DNA from 2 places in the Burkholderia sp. IDO3 genome. Region 1 is predicted to be linked to the other one. Evidence: riboswitches for the same ligand, from Rfam matches in the RefSeq annotation. Region 1 holds a riboswitch; the other holds the start of a gene.
The links. A riboswitch is a leader RNA that binds a small molecule or an ion and turns the genes downstream of it on or off. The one in region 1 is predicted to bind manganese.
Positions count from the first base shown of each region.

Region 1 (9,663 bases):
GTTGTTGATCGGGTAGGCCGGCGCTTCGAGCGCGCCCACCGCGAGACGCAACACGATCAGCCCGACGAACGAACCGGCGAAGCCGAGCAGCAGCGTCGCGGCCGACCACAGGGCGAGCGCGCCGGCATACAGCACGCGCGGCGACACCTTGTCGACGAGCCAGCCGCCGGGGATCTGCATCAATGCATAGGTCCAGCCGAACGCGGAGAACACGAGGCCCGCGCGAACCGGATCGATGTTCAGTTCCTTGAACAGCGCGGGCGCGGCGATCGACAGGTTGCTGCGGTCGAGATAGTTGATCACGACCGTGACGAACAGCAGGATCAGGATCAGCAGGCGCTTGCGGCTCGGCGGCGCGGTAAAGGCGGCAGCGGTCGTGCGGGCGGCGGAATCTGCGGCGCCGCCGTGCGTGCGCGGCTGCTCCGGCGGGTTGGCGTGGGTGCGTGACGCGGATTGGGCCACGGTCGTCTCCTGTGTTCTGTGCCGGCCTGCACCCGCGTGGCGGGGCGGCCGTATCCAATGGCATTGGGGCGAACGTTAGAGCCGTGCAACGAAGCGCGTCAACATTTGGACAGGCATCCCTATTAATGGGACGCTTTGCACTCAATATATGGGAAAGCCGCGTGAGCGTGCGGGATTTTGCCGTCCGGACTGCCGTGCGCTATTTGCCGCGTTCGACGAACGTGGCGCCGTCATAGCGATATTCGCGCGTCGCGGGGCCCGCATGGCCGATGTAGGTCCACGCGATTCCGAAGCCCGGCGGATCGTCGCGCCACGCGATCGCGCCGTACGGCGACCGGTTGTTCACGTCGGTGTCGAGCGATATGTCGTTCAGGCAGCTTTGCACCGGCATCGCGTAGCGCGAGGTCGCGACGTTCCCGCTGACCTGAAGCGCGTACAGCGTGCCTTCCTCGCCGGCGCCGCAGTAACCCATCGGGTTGTCGCTCGACGATTGATTGACGACGACCAGGACGAACTCCTTGCCGTCGATGACTTTCGAGCTTGCCGACGGGAAGCCGATGCTCGACGCCGACGCGACGGCCCGACGCAGGGCTGTTGGCAAGCGCACCGTGGACGTGCGGTGATGTGCGGCATCGATCTCCACCAGGCGTTTTCCGTCCTGTTGCAGTTCGTGCCCGCTGGATAGCCGGACCGACGCAGGCGCGTCGGTGTCGGCGAATGCGCTCGCGGCAACGGCGATGGTGGCGGCGCAGACGCACCACTTCGTCAGCGAAGATGTAGCCCACATGGAAAATTCCTGAATGCCTTCGGCGATGGCGCTCGTCCGGACCCGCCCGTAAAGCTAGCGGGCTGCCTCCTTCGCCGCGACCCACCCCTGCGCCGTGCCGCCGCGCGGATTGCGGTACAGCACCTTCAGCCACTGGAAATCGGCGCTCGCATCGACCAGTTCCAGCGTATCGCCCGCGACGACGTAGCGGCGCGTCGGCGCATCGTTCATCGCGTCGTGCAGCGGCAGGCGCGCCGGGCGCACCTTGAACGTGACCTTGCCGCCGCCGTACGCATCGGGGCGGCGCGAGACGCGCTTGCCGTGCTCGTCGTAGGTCAGCAGCATCGACGACGGGCCCGAGTCGCCGTCGAGCAGGTCGCGAAGATCGTCGGGAATCGCTTCGCTTGCCTGATAGAGATACATCCTGCCATTGCCGTCGAAACGGTACGCATCGGTGTACCAGATCGGGCCGCCGCGGCACGCGCTGTACAGCGTGCGTTCCTTCGGTTTCGCCTGCACGTTGATCAGGTCGTCGCAGTTGCCGTGCGGCATGTCGGCGGCCGGCATTTTCAGCGGCTCGAACTGCTGGCGTGCGGCGTCGTACGGAAAGATGCCGTAGCGCTCGTTGACCATCCCGAGCAGCGCGTGCGCGGCGAGATCGCGGTGGCCGTCGAAGTTGTAGTCGTCCGACGCGAGCCGGTAATGACCTTCCTCGTCGGTGACGCCGACGTCGAGCGTCTGCGTTTTCCCGCCCGGCAGGAAGCGGATCGTGACGCGCGTGCCGTCCGCGCGTTCGACGCGGGCCGTGACGGTGTCGTCGACCTTGAACGTGAGCAGCGGTTTGGCCGCATGCGCGGCGGCAATCGACGCGCAGCACGCGATCAGCAGCGCGCAATGGCGGAGACGCGGTTGGATTCGCAAGATGGGTGTCATGAGCGGCGTGCCGGCGCGTGGAGGGAATGGCGGGCTTACGCGCTTGCGCTGTCGTCGCGATAGCCGCGCTTGCCGTCGAAGAGTTCCTTCAGCGCGGCGCGCAGCATGACGGGGTCGTGCTCGCCGGGCGCGAGATGGATCACGTAATGCGTATTGCCGTCCAGCCGCGCGGCGGTGCGCTCATCGAGCTCGACTTCGATCGTGTCGCCCGTCAGGCGTACCGCCAGATCCTTCACGTGCGCGGTGAGCTGGTCGTGCACCATCACCTCGATCGATGCTTCCTCCGGAAAGCGCAGCAACGAGAAGCAATAGTCTTGCCGCGCGTCGTGGCAATAGATGTTCGCGCAGCTTTCGTCGTCGTCGATGTCGGACGTGGCCGCGCCGACGGTGGCGTGTAGTTCCATGATGGTTCTCCAGGCATGGGGGTTATCGGGGCAGGCCGGCTTCGGCTTCGATCGCGTCGGGCGTCGCGCGCGCATCGCATTGCGCATCGCGCGCCTTCAGCCACAGCCCGAATTCGCGCATGACTTCGACGACGGGCCGCAGCCGGTCGCCGTCCGCGGTCAGATCGTACTCGACGCGCACCGGCACTTCCGGATACACGGTGCGCCGCACGAAGCCGGCGTCTTCGAGCGCGCGCAGATCGAGTGTCAGCATCCGCTGCGAGATGCCCGGCATGTCGCGGCGCAGGTCGCTGAAGCGCTTCGGCCCGTCGAGCAGGTACGACACGAGCAGCAGCCGCCAGCGACCGCCGAGCATGCGCATCGCTTCTTCCACGGAACATCCTGTCGCACTTGTTTTCATGCTGCTGACCCTGGTCGGTAACTTTTTTGTGGCTACGGCACAAACGACTGCCGTCTTCTCATCGCTGCGTCGATGCGAGATATTAGCGCCCGCGTCGCGGCGAATCGAGATACGAACCTCCAACGAAGGAAACGCATGAAGCTCTACCACGCTCCCGGCAGCTGTTCGCAGGCGATTCGCATCGTGCTGCGCGAAGCGGATCTCGACGCGCGGATCGTCACGGTCGATGCGCGCAAGCATCGGATCGACGACGGCCGCGACTACTACGACGTCAACGCACTCGGCTACGTGCCGCTGCTCGAACTCGACGACGGCACGATGCTGCGCGAAGGCCCGGTGATCGCGCAGTATCTCGCGGATCGGCGCCCGGAAGCGGGGCTCGCGCCCGCGTACGGCACGCTCGCCCGCTACCGGCTGATGGAATGGCTGAACTTCCTCGGCACCGAAATCCACAAGGGCTTCATTCCGCTGCTGTATGCGGTGCAGGCAGGGCAGTACGTCGAGCCGGCGCGGCAAAAGCTCGACGGCCGCTTCGTGTGGATCGACCGGCAACTCGACGGCAACCTGTACCTCGCGGGCGAGACGTTCACGATCGCCGATGCGTATCTGTTCGCGCTGACGGGCTGGGGCAAGGCCGACTGGATGCGCTCGGTGTACAACGCGGATATCGACCTGAGCCGGCATGCGAACCTGCGCGCATGGTACGAGCGGGTGCGGGCGCGGCCGGCCGTGCAGCATGTGCTGCAGGCCGACGCGCGACCGAACGCGTCCTGATGCGCCGGACACGCTCGACGGGATTCAGCGCATTCAGCGCGTCAGCGTCACGAACAGATAGCCGGCATACGCAACCCCGTTCGCCAGCAACGCCCCGATCGCGAGCCCGCGCGCACGCGCATTGACGCGCAGCCAGACCGCCGCCGCGAGCGTGATGACCACGCCGGTCAGCACTTCGGGGCGCGGCTCCCACGGCGTCAGCATGATGCCGATCGCCGGCAGCAGCGTGCCCTGGAACACCATCGCGCCGGTGATGTTGCCGAACGCGAGCGTGTCCTTGCCGCGGCGGATCCACAGCACGCTGTTGACCTTCTCCGGCAATTCGGTTGCGATCGGCACGATGATCAGCGACAGCAGCAGCGCGGAGATGCCGAGCAGGTGCGACACGCCTTCGACGCCGTGAATGAAGCCCTTCGCGCCGCCGACGAGCAGCGCGACGCCGAGCGCGAGCTGCAGCGCGATGGTCGCCAGGTTGGTCGGCAGCCCGACGCGCGACAGGAACATCGCGTGCGGCGCTTCGGTGCCGTGCCCGGCATCGACGAGTTGCGTCGACGCGCGGAACGTCATCACGACGTACAGCACGTAGATGCCGACCAGCATCGCGCCGAGCAGCGCGCGAACCGCCCACACGTGATGCGGGACGAACATCGCGACGGTGGCGAGCGCGAACGCGGCGATGAAGTAGTTCAGGTCGCGCACGAAGCCGGTCCGTTCGGGCGCGATCGCGCCGGTCAGTCCGCGCGAGCGGATCACGGCGAGCGTCATCAGGAAGGTCGTCAGCGTCGCGAGCATCAGCGGCGCGCCGAGAATCGCGCCGACGCCGATTTCCTCGTTCACCGCCGCGTTCGACGTGCCGCCCGCGAGCGCGAGCAGCGGCACCATCGTTTCGGGCAGCGCGGTGCCGACGGCCGCGAACAGCGACCCCGTCACGCCTTCGGAAATCTTCAGCCGTTCGCCGAGATGTTCGAGCGCATTCGTGAAGAGTTCGGCGGCGACCAGGATGACGATCAGCATGAACGCCAGTTCGACGAGCATCAACGTCATGCGGCACCTCCGCAGGCAAGCGCACGGGCTGGGGCGATATGTGAGGGGAAAGCCGGGAGGAACATGGGGACTCCGTGGTCGGACGTGGACGAACCATGACGCATCTGCCGACGTCCGACCTGGAACGACGCGATGCGTCGATGGTCTCGCCAGACCGATTCGGCCGAACGCGCCACGGCCGCAGGCCGAGTGTGTTGACGCGTTCGCTTTCCGGGGATGGAAAGCAGGCTACTCCCCAAAGACGAAGGGCAGTCTAATCGAGCCGGATGCTTTCGGCAAGCATGCGAATGCGATCGCGAATCCGGCGCGGCGGCCGACGCCGCGATGCGCATCCACGTTCGCGCGTCGCGCCGCCGCAATGTGCCGCACGATGGCCGCGACCCGCACAGGCACGCTGCGGCGTGCCCGGCGCGGCGGGTACGCCGGCGTCCGGCAAGCACGGTGCAAATTACATCCGACTGTCCGTTCATTACCGGAAACTGTCATTAAGCGCCGCTAAGCTTTCGCCACCCTCACAACCGGGATTTCCCGTCATGCGCGCCACAATCCGCCTGTTTGCCCCGCTATTGCTGCTACCCACGCTCGCCGCACCGGCATTCGCGGCCACGGCCGCGCCCGTCAGCCCGAACTGCGGCGGCAGCACGACGCCGATCGCCGACATCCAGGGGCCGGGCGCACCGTCGCCGCTCGCCGGCCAGAACGCGTCGATCGAAGCTGTCGTCACCGCCGATTTCGGCGGCACGGACGGCTTCGGCGGCTTCTTCGTCCAGCAGGCGGACGCGCAGCGCCGCAACCAGCCGGGCGTATCGGAGGGGCTGTTCGTCTATGCGCCGAAAGCGCGCGCGAAGGCCGGCGATCTCGTGCACGTGACGGGCAAGGTCGAGGAAAAGTACGGGCAGACGCAGCTCACGCTGGCCGGCGCGATCGCGGTGTGCGCGAACGGCCAGACGGTCACGCCCGCGACGCTCGCGCTGCCGGTCGACAACGTGAACGCGTTCGCCGCCTATGAAGGGATGCGCGTGCGCCTGCCGCAGACGCTGACCGTCACCGACAACTACGAGCTCGGCCGCTACGGCAGCGTGATGCTGAGCAATGGCCGTCTGCGCACGCCGACGAGCGTGGTGCTGCCGTCGCAGGCGCAGACGCAGATCGATGCGAACGCGCGCAACCAGCTGATCCTCGACGACGGCTCGAACAAGCAGAACCCGGCAACCGTGCCGTATCCGGCGCCGGAGCTGTCCGCCGCGAACACGCTGCGCTCGGGCTACACCGTGCGCAACGTCGAAGGCGTGCTCGAGGTGCGCTACGGCGCGTGGCGCGTGCAGCCGCTGCCCGGCGCGGCCGTGCCGGCGTTCGACAAGCGCGAGAACCCGCGCACCAACGCGCCCGCGCGCGATCCGAAATCGAACCTGCGCGTCGCGTCGTTCAACGTGCTGAACTACTTCAACGGTAACGGCCTCGGCGGCGGCTTCGACGATCCGAACAACCGCGGTGCGAAGAACTACGAAGAATTCCAGCGTCAGGAAGCGAAGATCGTCAGCGCGCTGAAGGCGCTGAACGCCGACGTGATCGGCCTGATGGAAATCCAGAACAACGGCTACGGCGAACTGAGCGCGGTGCGCCAGCTCGCGGCGAAGCTCGGCGGCAACTGGCGCGTCGTCGATCCGGGCGTGTCGCGTCTCGGCGGCGATGCGATCACCGTCGCGATGATCTACGACAGCCGCGCGGTCGAACCCGTCGGCCGCGCGTCGACGCTCGCGATCGACGACAAGAACCGCCAGCCGCTCGCGCAGTCGTTCCGCCGCGTCGGCGGCAACAAGCAGGCGCTGACGATCGCGGTCAACCACCTGAAGTCGAAGAACTGCCCGGACGCGACGAACGACGATCTCGACCAGGGCGACGGCCAGGGCTGCTGGAACCCGACGCGCACGCGCGCGGCCGCGAAGCTGGCCGACTGGCTCGCCGGCACGCCGACGGGCGTCGCGGGGCAGGGCGTGCTGCTGATCGGCGACTTCAACAGCTACACGCATGAAGACCCGATCCGCCTGCTCGAATCGCGCGGCTATCGCAACCTCGTGTCGCGCTGGATCGGCGCGAACGCGTACAGCTACGTGTACAACGGCGAAGCCGGCTATCTCGATCACGCACTCGCGTCGCTGCCGCTCGCATCGCACGTGAAGGCCGTGCACGAATGGCACATCAACGCGGACGAGCCGCTCGCGCTGCAGTACACGCTCGCGTACAAGTCGGCGGATCAGCAGAAGACGTACTACGCGCCGGACGCTTATCGTTCGTCGGATCACGATCCGGTGCTGATCGATATCGCGCTGCCGGGCGGCGGGAACTGACCGCCGGCCGAACACGACGCGAAGCAACGCGTGCGGCGAAGCCGCACGTCGTCGCGCGAGCGGTGGCGATGACGCAGCATCGCGCACTGCCGCTCGCGCGGCGCCTCTCCCCATGCATCACGTGTCCGGCGCACGATTGCCCGAGCGCAATCCGGCATGCGCGGAACGAATGATCGCTTCTTCATTGCAATACCGCGCGTATTGCATATCGATGCCGTCCGGACCGGACGGCCGATTTATTCGAGCGGCATGTAAATAATTCCGTATTTCGATTCGGTGAATTATTCGGGTCGGTATTTTGTGGGTGGCGATGGTTTTATTCGGCGTGACGCATCAATCGAATTGCGATAATTAAAATGAAAGAAAAGCCATTCGATTCGATGCGGTTGTACGCGTGGCGCCAGGGCTCGCAAAGCATTGCGCGGCATGCGGGAAAGCGCGTGGATTCCAGCGAGCGGGACGGATATCACGTATCTAATTCGAACTATCGTTTTCTTTCAAATTCAATACACTGGCCGCCGTTTGCATCATAAGAGAATTTTTAATATCGGAATGATCTTTGACAACGCGGCGCAGCACCGCCTATTTTTGTCATGTCGTAAATTTTGGTAATAAAAAAGTCGTCAGAACTGCAAGGGGGCGGCGTCCACGCATCATTCTCCGCCAGCAGTTTGCTGTGTCTGTATCAAGTTCGGTCTCTCGAAGCAGTCCCATCCCCAACCGCCGTCTGCCGACCGTGCAACGCGAGTGGCGGGTACGCCTGCGCGTTTCGCGCCGGCGATGGCGGCCTGTGTGAAGCGGTATCCGACCCAACACAAGGATAGAGGCATGAAACCAGACAGGAGCAGGACCGGCAGCCGCCGCGAACGTCGCGGCCGGCTGGCCGGGCTAGGCGCATTGACCGTCGTCACGCTGGTGCTCGCGGGCTGCGGCGGCGACGATTCGTCGTCCGTCGGCGCGTCGAGTCTCGCGCAGACCACCGCCAGCCAGCAGGCGAGCGCGCAGGCGGCCGGCAGCCAGACGCCGTCGGCCAACCAGCCTTACGTCGACCCCGTCGCCTATTCGATGAATGCGGCCGACAGTCTCACGGCCGCGCAGGTCTCGGAGAAGGCGGCCGTGATGCATTACTCGTGGAAGTCCGGCGGCACGACGGTCAACTACACGACGACCACGGGCCACCTGACCGCGCAGGACGCGAGCGGCAATGCGGAAGCGTCGATGTCGTACGTCGCGTACACCGCGCCGGGCAAGAACGGCAAGCCGCGCCCCGTCACGTTCGTCTATAACGGCGGCCCCGGCTCGTCGTCGATCTGGCTGCGGCTCGGCTCGTTCGCGCCGACGCGCGTCGCCACGCCCGATCCGCTGTTCGGCAACAACTGGCCGAACTATCCGCTCGTCGACAACGCCGAAAGCCTGATCGACACGACCGACCTGGTGTTCATCGACCCGCCGGGCACCGGGCTGTCGGAAGCGGTCGCGCCGAACACCAACCAGAAGTACTGGAGTACGGATGCGGACGTCAACATCATGCGCGACTTCATCCAGCGCTACCTGAACGTCAACAGCCGCGGTACGTCGCCGATCTACCTGTACGGCGAGTCGTACGGCACGCCGCGTACCGACATGCTCGCGCTGGCGCTCGAATCGGCCGGCGTGCATCTGACGGGGATCGTGCTGCAATCGTCGATCCTGAACTACTTCGCGGACGCAACGGAAGCGGTGGCGATCACGCAGTCGACAGAAGGGCTGCTGCTCGACACCGATACCGTGGCCGGCTATCTGCCCGGCTATGCGGCGGTCGCGGCGTACTTCAACCAGGTGTCGCCGGCGCCGGTCAACCAGGATCTGTATGCACTGCAGACCGAGTTGTTCACGACGCTGATCTACCACCAGTTGCAGAAGTACTCGCAGTCGTGGGTGTTGAGCCAGCTCGGCATTCCGGATGCGCTCGGCACGCCGGTCTTCCCGAGCGATGCGACGCTGAAGCTCTGGTCGTTGCCGTCGAGCATGACCCTGCAGGCGCTGCGCGGCTACTTCAACGCGAATCCGTTCGGCACGAGCCTGCTGCCCGGCACGACGATCGGCCGGTACGACGGACGCGTGTCGTTGCCGAACGCCGATCCGCGGCTGCAAACGGACGGCGACCCGTCGGACATCCTGATCTCGCAGCCGTTCACGAACGCGCTCGCGACGCAGATGCCCGATTACCTCGGCTACACCGCGCCGAACGCCACGTACATGCCGTTGAACGACGCCATCATCGAGGTGTGGGACTTCTCGCATGACGGCCAGCCGATGCCCGACACGATCCCCGATCTGCTCGGCGCGCTGCAGTTGAATCCGAAGCTGCAGGTGCTCGCGGAAAACGGCTTCCACGATCTGGCGACGCCGTTCTTCAACACGGAGAAGCAGCTCGCGCGGCTGCAAACGGTGAGGGGCCTGAACCCGAAGCTGCAAGTGAACTTCTTCCAGGGCGGGCATATGATTTATCTGGATGACGTGGCGCGTCCGCAGATGAAGCGCGACCTGAAG
Region 1 is NZ_CP028962.1:427,964-437,626, forward strand. It holds gene DCN14_RS02100 (MFS transporter) at 1-462, opposite strand, end outside; gene DCN14_RS02105 (hypothetical protein) at 662-1,249, opposite strand; gene DCN14_RS02110 (hypothetical protein) at 1,304-2,161, opposite strand; gene DCN14_RS02115 (hypothetical protein) at 2,197-2,565, opposite strand; gene DCN14_RS02120 (helix-turn-helix domain-containing protein) at 2,588-2,965, opposite strand; gene gstA (glutathione transferase GstA) at 3,101-3,739, shown strand; gene DCN14_RS02130 (sodium:calcium antiporter) at 3,773-4,783, opposite strand; yybP-ykoY riboswitch at 4,857-5,032, opposite strand; gene DCN14_RS02140 (ExeM/NucH family extracellular endonuclease) at 5,317-7,131, shown strand; gene DCN14_RS02145 (peptidase S10) at 7,960-9,663, shown strand, end outside.

Region 2 (9,663 bases), on a different replicon from region 1:
CCGGAGATAGGAGTCGAACCTACGACCTTCGCATTACGAATGCGCTGCTCTACCAACTGAGCTACACCGGCAGCAGAGAAATGAAATTATATGGTCAAATCCGAGATCTTGGCAATAGGTTTTGCGAATTTTTTTCAGCTTGCTGCTGCTTCGCGAAACCATCGATCCGGCGAACTGCCCGCTTTCACTTCACTGCGATGCAACCGGTTAGGGCCACATCGCGAAGGCGCGATTGTACTGACGTCTCGCACCTTCGTCTAGTGCTGCAGTGCAAATTTACTTGCCGTCGGTGTGATAGCCGGTCACACGCTCGACTTCGTTCTTCGAACCGAGGAATACCGGCACGCGCTGATGCAGTCCGGTCGGCTGCACTTCCATGATCCGCTGCGTGCCCGTCGTCGCGGCGCCGCCTGCCTGTTCGACGATGAACGACATCGGATTCGCTTCGTACATCAGGCGCAGCTTGCCCGGACGATCCGGCGTGCGCTTGTCGGCCGGGTACATGAAGATGCCGCCGCGGTTCAGGATCCGGTGCACGTCGGCAACCATCGATGCGATCCAGCGCATGTTGAAGTTGTCGCCGCGCGGGCCTTCCTTGCCGGCATTCAGCTCGTCGACATAGCGCTGGACCGGCTCGTACCAGTGGCGTGCGTTCGATGCGTTGATCGCGTATTCGCGCGTATCGGCCGGGATCTGCATGTTGCTCTGGGTGAGCACCCATGAGCCGACTTCGCGGTCGAGCGTGAAGCAGTTCACGCCGTTGCCGGTCGTCAGCACGAACACGGTTTGCGGGCCGTACACCGCGTAGCCGGCCGCGACCTGCTCCGTGCCGGGCTGCAGGAAGGATTCCTCGGTGGCCTGCTTGCCGTCCGGGCAGCGCAGCACCGAGAAGATCGTGCCGATCGACACGTTCACGTCGATGTTCGACGAGCCGTCGAGCGGATCGAACACGAGCAGGTATTCGCCGCGCGGGTAGTTCTCCGGGATCGGGAAGAACGTTTCCATTTCCTCCGATGCCATCGCGGCGAGGTTGCCGCCCCATTCGTTCGCGTCGAGCAGGATCTCGTTCGACAGGATGTCGAGCTTCTTCTGCACTTCGCCCTGGACGTTTTCGCTGCCGGCGGTGCCCAGCGCATCGCCGAGCGCGCCCTTCGACACGTTGTAGCTGATTGCCTTGCACGCGCGGGCGACGACTTCGATCAGCAGGCGCAGGTCGGCGGGGAGGTTGTTGGTCTCACGTTGCTGTTCGATCAGGAACTTGGACAGCGTGGTGCGGCGGGCAATGGACATGACTGACTCCGAAAGGCCAAAAATCCTTGAATTGCCGCAATTTTACCTGTCGTGCTTCCCGACCCGCCGGCTTTTTTCGTCCCGTTACACGGCCGGGCGGCTGAAGCGGCCGGGGTGCGGCGGGCATGGCGCAGCAGATGCACGCGGCAGCGGCGGGAAATCCGGGCGGCTGGCGCGGTGTCCGGCTCCGACCCCGCCCGCGCTCATGCAATCACGCAAGCAACAAAAAAAGCCGGCGCCGCAACGGGGCGGCGCCGGCTTCGTCACGCACCAACGCGACGCGGGAGTGCGGGTTACGCGAGCGCCTTCTCGACGATCTCGCGCACGTCGCGCGATTTCGCCCCGGCGGCGACCTGCTCGAGCGCTTCGCGCATCCGGTCGCGCAGCGCCGGCGTGAAGCGGCGCCACAGTTCGAGCGAGCGTGCGAGGCGCGCGGCGACCTGCGGGTTGATCGCGTCGAGCGCGAGCACCTGTTCGGCCCAGAACGCGTAACCGGAGCCGTCTGCCGCGTGGAATTGCGCGGGGTTCGCCGCGCAGAAGCTGAAGATCAGCGAGCGTGCGCGGTTCGGGTTCTTCAGGTTGAACGCGGGATGCGCCATCAGCTTGCGGACCTTCGCGAGCGTCGGCTGGGCGGGTGTGCCGCGCTGGGCGGCCTGCATCGCGAACCACTTGTCGATCACGAGCGCTTCCTTCTCGAAGCGGCGGTAGAAGTCGTCCAGCGCACGTTCGGCCGCATCGTTCGCGCCCGAGGCCGCGGCCGACAGCAGCGCGCCGAGCGCGGCCGCGCGATCGGTCATGTTGTTCGCGTCGTCGTACTGCGCGGTCGCGATGCGCACGGCGTCGGCCGGATCCTCGAGTTCGGCGAGATACGCCAGCGCAAGGTTCTTCAGCCCGCGGCGGCCGGACGCTTCGGGCGTCGGCTCGTAAGCGCCCGGCGTCTGGTGCTGCTCGTACGCGGCGAGCCACTCGGCGCGCAGCGCGGTCGCGAGCTGACGGCGCACGAACTGGCGTGCGCGGTGCACGGCAGCCGGATCGGCTTCGGCCATCTGGTCGGCCAGATAGGTTTCCGACGGCAGCGTCAGCGCGAGTTCGCGGAACGCGGGCGACAGGCTCGCGTCGGTCAGCACGCGGCGGAAGGCGGCGACGAAGTTCTCGCCGAGCGCGAGCGGCTCGTTCGCGGCGGCGCGCGCAGCGAGCGTCAGCAGCGCGCGCGTCGCGAGCCGCTGGCCGGCTTCCCAGCGGTTGAACGGGTCGCTGTCGTGCGCGAGCAGGAACGCGAGGTCGTCGTCGCTGTAGTCGTACTCGACGATCACCGGCGCCGAGAAATTGCGCAGCAGCGACGGCAGCGGCTGTTCCGGCACGTCGACGAATGTGAATGTCTGCTCGGCGCCGGTGAAGTCGAGCACGCGCGTCGTGCCCGCCGCGGCCGCTTCACCGTCGAGCTGCAACGGCAGGTCGCGGCCGTCGCGACCGATCAGGCCGATCGCGAACGGAATCAGCAGCGGCCCTTGCTGCGTCTCGCGCGCGGCCGCCGACGCATCGCCGTAGCCTTGCGCGAGCGTGACCGTGTAGCGGCGCGCGGCTGCGTCGTACGCGGTGCGCACCGACACGCGCGGCGTGCCGGCCTGGCTGTACCAGCGCTCGAACTGCGCGAGGTCGTGCCCGTTCGCGTCGGCCATCGCGTGGCGGAAGTCGTCGCAGGTCACCGCATGGCCGTCGTGACGCTTGAAGTACAGGTCCATCCCCTTGCGGAACCCGTCGCGGCCGAACAGCGTCTGGTACATCCGCACGACTTCCGAGCCTTTCTCGTAGACGGTCATCGTGTAGAAGTTGTTGATCTCGACGTAGCTTTCCGGGCGCACCGGGTGCGCCATCGGGCCCGCGTCCTCGGCGAACTGCAACTGGCGCAGCACGCGCACGTCCTCGATGCGCTTGACCGCGCGGGCCGCCGATTCGACGGCGTCGCCCGCGGCCATGTCGGCCGAGAATTCCTGGTCGCGGAATACCGTCAGGCCTTCCTTCAGGCTCAGCTGGAACCAGTCGCGGCAGGTCACACGATTGCCGGTCCAGTTGTGGAAGTACTCGTGGCCGACCACCGATTCGATGTTCGCGAAGTCGGTGTCGGTCGCGGTCTCGGGGTTCGCCAGCACGTACTTCGTGTTGAAGATGTTGAGCCCCTTGTTCTCCATCGCGCCCATGTTGAAGTCGCCGACCGCGACGATCATGAAGCGGTCGAGATCGAGCTCGAGGCCGAAGCGTTTTTCGTCCCAGCGGATCGAGTGGATCAGCGAATCCATCGCGTGACGGGTCTTGTCGAGATCGGCCGGTTCGACCCAGACTTGCAGCAGCTTTTCCTTGCCGGAGCCGGTCGTGATCTTCTCCTCGATCGCGACGAGCTTGCCCGCGACGAGTGCGAACAGGTAGCTCGGCTTCCGGAACGGGTCTTCCCACTTTGCGAAGTGGCGGCCGTCGGGCAGTTCGCCCGAATCGACGAGGTTGCCGTTCGACAGCAGCACCGGATACGCCGTCTTGTCGGCGCGCAGCGTGACGGTGTACGACGCCATCACGTCGGGGCGATCGAGGAAATAGGTGATGCGGCGAAAGCCCTCGGCCTCGCACTGCGTGAAGAAGTTGCCGCTCGACACGTAGAGACCGGACAGCGTCGTGTTCTGGTCCGGCGCGCAGGCGCTGTCGAGCGTCAGTTCGAACGCGTCGGGCACGTTTTCGACCGTCAGCCCGTGTTCGTGCGCACGCACCGCGCCGTACGGCGCGCCGTCGAGATGCGCGCCGACGAATTCGAGCGCTTCGCCCATCAGTTCCAGATGCGGGGCGGGCGCCGCGTCCGGATTGCGGCGCACGCGCATCGTATTCCTGACGATCGTACGGGCCGGTGCGAGATCGAATTCGAGTGCGACGGAATCGATGAGGAACGCCGGCGGCGTGTAGTCGGCGCGGCGGATCACGGTGGAGGAGGCGTTGTCGGACATGGTCGTCGAGATCGGTGGAGTGGGGATCGGGCCCGCCACGCGGGCCGGGCGAATCGGCCCATTGTACAAAGGCTTGCGGCCGCGTGCCGGGCGAACTTTTTACCGGTTCCGGCTGTCCGCGTATTATCGGCATCCCGTGCGCTTCGCGCGGTGCGACGAACGGGTGACGGATCGACGAGGATCGACATGAAACGCGAATGGATTCAACGCGGTGCGGGCTGGGCGGCGGTGCTGTGCGTGGCGCTGCTGACGGGCTGCACGAGCTACGTGACAACGCAGGTCACGGCCTTCTCCGACTGGAGCGGCAGCGACGCGACACGCACTTATGCCTTCACGCGCACCGATGCGCAGAAGCACAGCATCGAGCAGTCGACCTACGAGCCGATCGTCGCGAACGAGTTGTCCGCGTATGCGTTCCGGCAGGTGCCGACGGCGCAGGCGCGCTATCTGGTCGGGCTCGCGTATGGGGTCGGCAGCGATCTCGTGACGGTGCCGCAGCCGGTTTACTACGATCCGTGGTTCATGGGGCCGGGGCCGTACTGGCGAGGCGGGCCGTGGGGCCCGTGGGGGCCCTGGGGGCCGATGCCGGCCGGCTACGTCGCGCAGACGTACCAGGTCTTCGACTACACGCTCGGCATCCGGATCACCGAGCGCGCGACCGGCAAGGAGGTCTATAACGTGACCGCGCGCACCACCGGCGACAACGGCGCGCTGATGTATGCGATGCCGTTCCTCGTGCGCAGTGCGCTTGCCGATTTCCCGCTGGCGAACGGCGCGATCCGCACGGTGCGGCTGCCGGTCGACAAGCACGGCGGGCCGGCGGCGCCGCCGGCCGCGAACGAGCGTGCGGTGCCGGCCGTGCCGGCATCGGGCGCGGCGGTCGCGAAGTAACGCGCGACATCGATATTCGGCGCGGCCGCCCGGCCGCGCCGCGCCCGCGTGCGTCAGATCCCGACGCCGAACAACGCCAGTGCGCCGAGCACGACGAACAGCACGGCCGCGATGCCGTGCACGAGCTTCGTCGGCAGGCGGTGCGCGAAACGGTCGCCCAGCAGGATCGCGGGCACGTTCGCGAGCATCATCCCGAAAGTCGTGCCGGCCACGACGCCGATGTAATCCTGGAAGCGCGCGGCCAGCGCGACGGTCGCGATCTGCGTCTTGTCGCCCATTTCCGCGAGGAAGAACGCCACGAGCGTCGCGCCGAACACGCCGAGCCGCGAGCGCGTCGCATTGGCTTCGTCGGCATCGAGCTTGTCGGGCACGAGGATCCACAACCCCATCGCGATGAACGAGAACGCGAGTGCCCAGCGCATGATCGACGGCGTGACGAGCACGCCGAGCCATTCGCCGAGCGCACCGGCGAAACCGTGGTTGACGAGCGTCGCGACGAGCACGCCGAGAATGATCGGCATGGGCTTGCGATAGCGCGCGGCCAGCACGAGGGACAGCAGTTGGGTCTTGTCGCCGATTTCAGCGAGGGCGACGGCGCCGGTGGAGATCAGGAAGGCTTGGGACACGTATGGGGTTCCGCGGGCCGGTGTTGTGCGTGCGAGCGACGATCCGCCGCGCGCCGGGCCCTGAAGCGGCGCGCAGTGAACCATCGGTCTCGCCAGGCCTCGGTGGCTGCGTCCGCCATGGCCGAACGGCCAAGTCTGTTGACGGACGCCTCCGTCACGATGCGCGCCGGGGGCGCGGGACATCGAGCGGAGCGGCTACTCCCCAATGAGCGGCGAATTCTAGCACGGCGCGCGCCGTGTGCGGCGCATCGTGCGAATCCGGCGGCTCCGGCATGCGCGACAGCGTACGCCGGAGCCGGGCGGGGCAAACGGACGTTACGCGGAGGCGCCGCGTGCCGCGCCGCGCTCGTGCACGAGCCGGCCGGCCGCGTACGTGCGGTACACGGCGCGGTCGTCGCCCAGCAGTGCGAACGCGAACAGCAGTTCCTCGAGCGAATCCGCGCGCTTGGTGCGGCGCGCGAGCAGCGGCGTCGCCTGCGGGTCGAGCACGACGAAGTCGGCTTCCGTGCGCGGCGCGAGCGTGCCGACGGTATCGGCGAGGTCGAGCGCCTGCGCGGCGCCGGCCGTCGCGAGCCAGAACATGCGCGTCGCGCTCAGGTGGTGGCCCGACAGCCGCGCGACCTTGTGCGCCTCGTTCATCGTCTGCAGCATCGAGAACGACGTGCCGCCGCCGACGTCGGTCGCGAGCGTGACCGGCACGTCGTATTCGCCGGCCTTGTCGAAGTCGAACAGGCCGCTGCCGAGGAAGAAGTTCGACGTCGGGCAGTGTGCGACGACGGTACGCGTTTCGGCCATCCGGCGGCGGTCTTCGTCGTCGAGGTGAATGCAGTGGCCGTACACCGCGCGCGGACGCAGCAGCCCGTAGCGATCGTAGATGTCGAGATAGCTGCGGTGGCCGGGGAACAGCTCGGCGACCCATTTCACTTCATCGACGTTTTCCGCGACGTGACTCTGCACGAACACGTCCGGGTGGCGGCGCGCGAGTTCGCTGCATGCCTCGAGCTGCGCTTCGGTGGAAGTCGGCGCGAAGCGCGGCGTGAGCGCGTACATCTGGCGGCCGTGGCCGTGCCAGCGGTCGATCAGCTCGGCGCTGTCGTCATAGCCCGACTGCGCGGTGTCGCGCAGGAATTCGGGGCAGTTGCGGTCCATCAGCACCTTGCCCGCGATCATCCGCAGGTCGCGCGCGTCGCTCGCCGCGAACAGCGCGTCGGCCGACTGCTTGTGCACGGTGCAGTAGACGAGCGCGCTCGTCGTGCCGCACGCGAGCAGTTCGTCGACGAAGAAATCGGCGACTTCGCGTGCATGCTCGGGATCGCCGAACTGGCGCTCGGTCGGGAACGTGTACTTGTCGAGCCACGGCAGCAGGCCGGGTGCCGGCGACGCGATCATGTCCGTCTGCGGATAGTGGATGTGCGTGTCGATGAAGCCGGGCACGATCAGCTTGTCGCGCAGGTCGTGGACGACCGCGTCGCGCGCGAGCGTCGCGGCGAGCTTCGCATAGGGGCCGGCCGCGACGACCTTGCCGTCGTCGACGATCAGGAGGCCGTCGGTCTCGTAGTTCGCGGCCTGGCTCGACTGCGCCGGGTCGCCGTTGAAGGTCAGCAGCTGGGAACGGAAAGCGGTTTGCGTCATGACGAATGGTCCTGCATCAAGGTAAGGCGAACAGAAGAAAACGGTCGGCGCCGGGCGCGCGACAGGGGGACGGCGCGCCCGGCGCCCGCACGCGGCGGCGATGCGCGGGCGGCACGGGTGCGAAGCCTGGCGCGCTGCGGGCTGCGATGGCACACACGAGCGCAGCGGCCAGGGCAGCCGGCACATGATTGCCGACCGGCAGCGCCGCGATTGCAGTGGCCATCGCGACCGGCACGGCGACGAACGGCACGACGAGCCGCAACGACAGGCGTCCGCGAGCGACGGCGGACAGCCTCGTCGTCATGCTTGCGACGGATGCCATGCCCGCATGCACGCACGGTGCACGGGGGGCGCGGCGCAGTGCCGGGCCGGCCGTCGCGAAGCGGATGTCGTTGCGGTGTTTCATCTGTCTGGTGAACCTCGATGCCGGCGCGTTATGCGGCCTGCCAGTACGTATCGAGACGCGCGATCAGCGCATCGCGCTGCGCGGCGTCGACGAACGACGCCTCGAAACCGTTGCGGATCACCGCGTGCACTTCGGCGTCCGTCAGTTGCAGCCCGTCGACGGTGGCGAAGTAGTTGTCGTTGACGTAGCCGCCGAAATAGGCCGGATCGTCGGAGTTGATCGTCACCGCGACGCCGCGATCGAGCAGCGCCTTCAGCGTGTGCTTCGCCATGTCGTCGAACACGCACAGCTTCAGGTTCGACAGCGGACACACGGTGAGCGCCGTGCGGGTGCGCGCGAGGCGTTCGACGAGTGCCGCGTCCTCGATGCTGCGCACGCCGTGGTCGATCCGGTCGACCTTCAGCACGTCGAGCGCTTCGTAGATGTAGGCGGGCGGGCCTTCCTCGCCCGCATGCGCGACGAGCTTCAATCCGAGCGCGCGCGCCTCCTCGAACACGCGCGCGAACTTCGTCGGCGGATGGCCGAGTTCGGACGAGTCGAGGCCGACGCCGATCAGGCGATGGCGATAGCGCTCGAACAGCGGCAACGCGGATTCGAACGTCGCGAGCGCGTCGTCTTCGGACAGGTGGCGCAGGAAACACAGGATCAGCTTGCTCGACAGCCCGCGCTGCTCGGCATCGGCGAGCGCGCGGTCGATGCCCGCGACGACCGTGTCGATCGGCACGCCGCGTTCGGTGTGCGTCTGCGGATCGAAGAACAATTCGGTGTGGACGACGTTGTCGGCGAGCGCGCGCTCGCAGTACGCGGCCGTCATGTCGTAGAAATCCTGCTCGGTCAGCAGCACGCTCGCGCCGGCGTAGTAGATGTCGAGGAACGACTGCAGATCGGTGAACGCGTACGCGGCGCGCAGCGCGTCGATCGAGTCGTATGCGAGCTTCACGCCGTTGCGCTGCGCGAGCGCGAAAATCAGTTCGGGCTCGAGCGAGCCTTCGATATGGATGTGCAGCTCCGCCTTCGGTGCGCGGGCAATCTTGTCCTGGAATGTCGGGGTCATGGCGTGGTTCTTGGTCGGTCAGAATGTAGGGGAAGCCTGCGCGGGCGCATTCGCCTCGACGGCCTGCAGCAATTGCGCGGCCACCGAGATCGCGATCACTTCGGGCGCCTTGTCGATGATGCCTTCGACGCCGATCGGGCAGCGCATCCGCGCGACCTGGGCGGGATCGATGCCGATCGCGGCGAGACGGTGATCGAACTGCACGCGCTTGGTGTGCGAGCCGGTCATCCCGAAGTACGCATAGTCGCCGCGTCGCAGGATGCGCTCGGCCAGCACGAAATCGAGTGCGTGGTCGTGCGTCATCACGACGAAGTACGCGTGCGGCGGCGCCGCGTCGACGGCATCGGCCGGGGCGGCGAGCGCGTCGATCGCGAGATTGCCGATGCCGGCGAGTGCGTCGGCCGGCGGGAACACCGCATCGGGCCCGTCGATCCAGCGCACGTGGCACGGCAGCGTCGCCAGCACCTTCACGAGCGCGGTGCCGATGTGCCCGGCGCCGAACAGCACGACGGGGAATGCATACGGCGCGATCGTTTCGGTCATCAGCGACACGCCGCCGGTTTCCCACAGCAGGCAGTCGGCACGCGCCGCCTGCGATTCGGGTTCGCTCAGCAGCGGCGCGCCCGGCGAGGGGCCGAATGATACGCTACGCACGGTCGCGACGCCCGCCGCGACACGCTTCGCGAGCGACATGATCCAGCCGAGATCGCCGACGTCGAGCCGCTCGAACGCGAGCACGACCGCGCCGCCGCAGCACTGGCCGAGGCTCGGGCCGAG
Region 2 is NZ_CP028963.1:1,052,022-1,061,684, forward strand. It holds tRNA gene DCN14_RS19415 (tRNA-Thr) at 1-71, opposite strand, end outside; gene DCN14_RS19420 (class 1 fructose-bisphosphatase) at 277-1,290, opposite strand; gene pepN (aminopeptidase N) at 1,584-4,277, opposite strand; gene DCN14_RS19435 (DUF4136 domain-containing protein) at 4,464-5,168, shown strand; gene DCN14_RS19440 (TMEM165/GDT1 family protein) at 5,222-5,794, opposite strand; yybP-ykoY riboswitch at 5,873-6,010, opposite strand; gene guaD (guanine deaminase) at 6,110-7,426, opposite strand; gene DCN14_RS19455 (hypothetical protein) at 7,443-7,832, opposite strand; gene DCN14_RS19460 (adenosine deaminase) at 7,861-8,886, opposite strand; gene xdhC (xanthine dehydrogenase accessory protein XdhC) at 8,905-9,663, opposite strand, start outside.
Region 2: another riboswitch for manganese. It lies ahead of DCN14_RS19440 (TMEM165/GDT1 family protein); the one in region 1 lies ahead of DCN14_RS02130 (sodium:calcium antiporter).